DNA from 2 places in the Paenibacillus sp. Aloe-11 genome. Region 2 is predicted to be linked to the other one. Evidence: riboswitches for the same ligand, from Rfam matches in the RefSeq annotation. Region 2 holds a riboswitch; the other holds the start of a gene.
What was found. A riboswitch is a leader RNA that binds a small molecule or an ion and turns the genes downstream of it on or off. The one in region 2 is predicted to bind cyclic di-GMP.

Region 1 (3,187 bases), on a different contig from region 2:
CTTTGAGCGTGCCCAGGATGCCGATGACCATTTCCATGGAACGCTCCATCATGATGGCGACGATATCATCCGCCTTCACTCCACGCTCTCTCAAGATGATGGCCAGCCGATTCGCCTGCTCGTTCAGTTCCCGGTAGGTCAGTGTTTGCTCTCCCCAGACTAAAGCCGGATGATCTGCTCTTTGCTCCGCTCGTTCCTCAAACAACGCATTAATCGTTTGATCCTTCGGATACTCCGCCTCCGTGCGATTGAAATCGCGGAGCAGCACATCCTTTTCTTCCTCCGGCACGATTTCGATTTGTGAAATAGGAGTTTCACTTTGTTCCATGGCTTGAGCAAATAAATATTCAAAGTGGGAAACGACATTCTCAATGGGGATGAATCTTTCAAAAGCCTGTATCTGATAGTCAAAATTAACGGCTACATCCGTTTTACCTTCTTGTCCCCATATAAAGAGATTAAGTGCATTCCTTTCATGATGATGCGGCATGCTTACAATCTGGGTTGCTGTACCGATCAATGATTCTCTGTTTTCCTGTTCTTCGAAAGAAAGCGATATATCAAACAGTTTTCCTTTCTCATGGCTATTCTCGTAAACTGCCCGGTAAATTTCACCGAAGGACATTTTCTGATGTCGATAGCATTGCATAAGCTCACGTTTGATGCGCTTTATCAGCTCTTTAAAGCTTAGATCTTCTTCAGGGCTGATCCGCAGCGGCAGCACGTTGGCGAAATGTCCCATCGTCTGCTTATATCTCGCTTTGCCCCGGTTAAAAACCGGGACGCCGATCACCATCTCGTTCCGATTGCAAACCCTGCTGAAATAAAGGAACAGTATGCCTAAAAAGTAGTGGAACGACGAACACCCTTCCTCTTTGCAAAATTCAATCATTCGATTGTATAAGGTCTTGTTTATCGTTAAGGTTTGCCGATCACTCCAAGCGGAATCACCATCATCGAAGTTCACTCCTCTGCTCAATAGAGGCTCGGGAATGGTTTGGTATTTGTTCTTCCAGAACTCCCTGTCTTTTAAAAAGGCCGGAGAATTCAGATAATCCTGATTATCGGAGATAAAATTAGCATAGGAATAGACAGTTCTGTTCACTTCGCCAATTCCTTGTGCGAGTTTATTGTAATTGTCAAAGAGTTGATTGATTAAGAGAGCAAATCCCCATCCATCGATCACCAAATGATGAACTTTAAGTAAAATAAAATAGGTATTCAGGGTGCCTTGCAATAAATCAAATTGAAAATAAAAGCTATCTGATTGAAAAGGCTTTAAAAATTCCTTTTTCATCCAGTCGATGCAAAAAGAATTTGCATTTTCCTTCATCGAAAAATTATATAGCGGAACTTCATATTCAACTTCCGGCAGGAATGTTAAATAAGGTTCTCCCTTTTTATCGATAAAACGGGCACTAAGAGAATCATTCTGGCTGATTAGTAACTGCAAGCACTCCTTCATGATAGCCGTATCCAGGTTTCCTTTGATCTCAACATACCCACCAATATTGTAAATAGGTTTTTCAGGGTACATGCACTGTTCGAACCATATGTCTTTCTGATAGGAGCTTAACGGATACTCCTTAATAGTTATCATGCTCGTTTCCATAAAATTTCCTCCTGTTGTTAAGCATTTCATGCGTTCTACTCCATATGCCCAAACGATTTCCCACTACAAATAAAAAAAGCCTGTTCCCCTATAAAAAGTACAGGAACAGGCAGCAGACTTCGCCCGGTTTCCTTCGGCAACCTGGCAATCATGGCTGTTGAATCCAGCTTTAGACCCATGGCTTTGTGTCCACCACTTTCGAGGTGTTTACGATTAACGGGAAATAAGTAAGTATATCTACCGCTGTATCCACGCCTTCAGGTCCCCCTCCGGCGCCACAATGCGGTAAGCTTTGTTATCAGTTCGTTTTTTTTCCGAACCTTTTACCTGGAATTATATTTACAATACGTTGTTATCTGCTTCGCGAAATACTTCATCCCCACCCCCAACATTCCAAGATGTCCACCTGGACAACTTTAGCGGTTTAGCTTTTGAATGATGAATTGTGAAGCATTTAGTATATTATTTTAATATGGAATATATATGAAATAAATTTAATCAATTGTACAATAATGAAAATATCTCATTTTGTCAATTAGTTCTAAGTTTTTAAAATGTGTGTAAAGGAGCAATTATCGATTAGATAACCACAAGATATAGTCAAAATCTTTGACAAACAACAATCTATGGTATCATTTCACAATGACTAATAAATTGTATATTCACTCATAATAATTACTTTATTTTAAAAAATTGATGTGATATCCTTTAATCTTTTATCAGGTTACGACAAAAATGATATTCCAAAGCTTCTCTCGCATTCGATGTTTTGCCAAAATTGGCGACGTGAGGTGTATAGGGAGTGGAGCAATTGGTGGGCATCTTCGGAAGAGTAATGTTTTAACCACGATTACTTCGATCTCAGCACTTGGTTGGAAACGTGGCTGATCATCTCAATCTCTCCTGCTGTCAAGGTAAACTGCATCGCCCTCACATTTTCCTGGGCATGATGTATTTTTGAAGCCCCAGGTATCGCAAATACGTTCTCTCCATGGGCGTTAATCAGCCAATTCAAGGCAATCTGCGTTGGCGTCACATTATATTGCTGGGCCAACTGTTCCAGCGTTTCAATCAGTGGCTTCGATCTCTGCAGCCCCGAATCCCGGAATGCCGCCGTCCACTTGCGCGGACCCTTTATTGACTTGACCAAATTCGGATTTTTATGGAATTTTCCGCTTAAGATCCCCTGCATTAACGGGGAGTAGGCAATGATCGCCACACCGAGTTCTTTGGCCGTGTCCAGAATTCCGTTTTGTTCGATTCTCCGGTCAAGAAGGCTGTATTTCACTTGATTCGAAACCAGGCGTAGGCCGTGCTCACGCAACACACGATCGGCTTCACGTATTTGTTGCGCGGAAAAGTTGCTTACACCCACATATTTAATCTTACCTTGCTCGACCAGTTTAGCCATCGCATTCATCGTCGCGCCGACCGAAGAAAAGGAGTAAGGCGAATGCACCTGATAAAGGTGAATCGTCCGTTGAGCCAAATGGTGAATACGTTCATCAATCGTTGCTGTGATGCTGCCTGCAGTGCGAAAGGCCGGCCACCATTTCGTAGCGATATTTGCCTCTT
Region 2 (3,187 bases):
GAAATGATCAATCAAGAGAGCTTGGGACTCGGGGATTTTTTTCTCACCGAAATTATATTTTATGGCCCACGAGAGTGTTTGTGTGGCATGATCATATTTTTCAACCTTTTTGGACAAAAATTCACCACGCTCCACCTGAACAGTGGCGGTAGCAGAAACGTTCTCTATCGTATCTCCTGAAAGAGTCGCTGTGTTGGAGAAACGAGATTCGTCGCCCATAATGCGGGTGGAGTATTGAATCTGATAGGCAGTACTAATGCTCTCGTCTTGAAAGCGAATCACCAATCCTGTCCCGGCCTGATCCGTTTCAATGGCATATTTACTCGTGTTCACAGGATCTCGAACGACGGTGGAGCCGTCGATATTGACTTGCAGATGATAGAGTTGAACAGAGTCTTTGATGAGCTCCAGCCCTGAAGGAGTGGGATCCGTGATGAGGGCATGCTTTACGGTGTTTAGCTGCTTGTTCACATCAATGGTCCAGTCAATCCGATTGGTGCCGTCGGGTTTCCCTTGTTTGCTCAGGGTTGGCCCTGACTGGGGTTTGACATTCACGATGACCGTTTGGACCCCGCCTTTAATCGGAATCGCAATGATGATCTCGGTGCTGCCTTTTACCGTTTCCTTGGTGAATTCGGTTTTGATTTGCAGCTTGCCGCTGACATTGGAGTGATTCTCTACATATTGGTTAAAGGTCATGATAACCTTGCCCTGACGATCTACGGTGAAGCTGCCTACGGTTCCGTCGGTGGTTACCAATGGAGATGAGATATCCGTGTAGATGACAAACTGTTCCGGTAATTGGAAGGTGAAGGTGTCTCCAGCTTTGTAGGTATTGTCGGGAAGTTCCCATTCATACCCCAGTTGGATGGCTGATCCGATATCCAGTTGACTGCCGGGGTTATATACCGCGTCAATGACTCGCCCCGCTTCATCCGTCAGGATCAGCTTGGTTAGTATGCTCTGTGGAGCCGTTGCAGCATGAGGTTCAGCGTTTGCTGCTGCCTGAACGATAGGGCTCGTGTCGGAAGGAGCCTCCATGGCAGGTTCAGGATTTGGGACGCCGTATACTGCATCCGTAATGGGTTGTGTGGGATCGACAACAGCACTTTGCGGCAGTTCGGGGGCTGGAGTATCTGCGTAAGCCAGCGTTGCACTGAAAAAACTTTGGATAATGAGCAATAAGGCAATGATCATAACATTTATTTTTGTTCCCATGCTCCAAGTCATTCTCCTATTCATTGTAATATGGCAATGCTTCCGAGATTAGTATATTCAGCATGCTAGGTTGGCATGACTATCCCAACAGAAAAAAGCCCTGATCTTAGCGATCAGGGCTTTTCTTCGAGAGAGGCATAGTATTTTGTTGTAGATTTATGTAAAAAAGACATAATAAAAAGCTCGTTCATTTCGGTGGCTGGCTACCATCCGCTGGAGGAAGGCCCTATAGCTTTGCGTCACTGCCTTTCGACAGTTTTGCCATTATCGTGAATAGCTTGTACGTCTATCGTCTATCAAACTGAATTTATGTGACCTCTCTTTATAGCTTGGAACGGTTTCCCCATTTTTTACGGAAGGAATGAGGAGTTTCTCCTACATGTTCCTTGAACAGATTAATAAAATGGCTCGTATTGGGAATCCCTACGTATCTCGCAATATCTACAATGGACATGCCACTGGTTTTAAGCCAGGTTTGGGCAGCGGTGATGCGGACATTAATGAGATAATCAATAGGTGAGAATCCAATTTGCTTTTTGAAATTTTTAGCCAAATTAAACTTGTTTAATCCGAACATGTCTGCCAGCGAGTCCAACGTAATACGTTCATTGTAGGACTCATCCAAATATTGCTGCACCCGACGTACTTCGCTGAGCGTTTCTGCATTCACATGCGGACGATCGTAGGGATGCTGCAAAATGCATGTCAGTATTTCGGCAATGAGTCTGGACGTTAGCAGTTCGGCGGAAAGGCTTCTGTCAGACTGCCCGCAAATCAGAGCATGCAGCTTGTCCAATATAGCATATGGATTGTGCATGGATAATACGGGTTTATTATACTTGGTAAATTGTTCGTAAAAATTTTCGATCAGGTTGCCATACAGGTATAAACTAATAAACTCCCAGGATTCATGGCCGGAGGTGCTGTATTGCACATATTCCTTGCAATTAATGAAAAACAAATCATACGGATTTAGAATATACTTCTTGTCCCGGTACAGTAATTCTCCCTTACCAGACAACGTAAAAACAAGCAAAAAGGAGGTAAGTTCTTTCCTTTCCATCGTAAAACCAGATGATTTTTGGAAGTAGCCTATTTCCTGGATATATAAAAGGGATTGCTTGGCAAAAGCGGAGGGAGTGCGTACAATTACGACCGGATCGCCGTTCCAGAGGCCTTTGTTGTTTTTTTGGTCTGTTGTCATATCCAATTCCTTTACAAAGAAGCAATTTTATCAAGCTTATCATAGTTTGATTTATCAATATATAATGGCTGATTAAACATGATTTCCTATTTATAAAATTTTATTTTATCACATCGAATATGTCCATATAGTAAAATAGCAAATTATGTGTGTGAGCTTTGTAAAAGTCGAATAATGTTGAAAGAATCTGGGGATATCATGGATCAAATCCTTTCTGAGGCTAAATACCGGAATGATGCTAAAAAAGGTATCTTATGCCCATTCAACTTTCCTGTTCACTTCTCCTTTCGTTTTAAGAAATTTGGGACTTTGTTCTACCAAAATGGTTCGTAAGTCTTATTATTGAAAATAAGATTTTGGTCCCAGTGTTGTGATGTTGTTCACAAACATGAATGTAAAAAAGAGGATATATGTATAAAAAATTACGCAAAAAATCAGATCATTTAAGGCGCGCCTCACTTTGGAAATCACACAGGCAATGTTATGATGGGTAATACAGGTATAGTGCTTTATTTACTCGACAGTCAGTTTGGAGGATTACAGGATGGGAAAATCAAAAAATACGAAAACCGCAGCGGCTTGGTCGCTCGTTATTCTGGGGGCGGGCTTTGCAGCTACGTTGCCCTTCCAGCAATATGGCTGGGCTCGTTTGTTGGCTGGTGCTTTTGAGGCAGGACTTGTCGGGGGGCTGGCGGACTGGTTCGCCGTCACCGCATTGTTCCGTCATCCGTTAGGTATTCCGATTCCGCATACGGCACTACTTCC

Region 1: linked by a shared signal. The riboswitch ahead of WG8_RS12875 (non-ribosomal peptide synthetase) and the one ahead of WG8_RS02285 (LPXTG cell wall anchor domain-containing protein) in region 2 are both predicted to bind cyclic di-GMP.

What each region holds. Positions count from the first base shown of each region.
Region 1 is NZ_JH601055.1:721-3,907, forward strand. Features, by position in the region: partial or broken gene WG8_RS12875 (non-ribosomal peptide synthetase) at 1-1,612, opposite strand, end outside; cyclic di-GMP riboswitch class I at 1,745-1,834, opposite strand; gene WG8_RS12880 (aldo/keto reductase) at 2,463-3,187, opposite strand, start outside.
Region 2 is NZ_JH601043.1:23,711-26,897, forward strand. Features, by position in the region: gene WG8_RS02285 (LPXTG cell wall anchor domain-containing protein) at 1-1,218, opposite strand, end outside; cyclic di-GMP riboswitch class I at 1,410-1,491, opposite strand; gene WG8_RS02290 (AraC family transcriptional regulator) at 1,541-2,422, opposite strand; partial or broken gene WG8_RS27720 (DUF445 family protein) at 3,018-3,187, shown strand, end outside.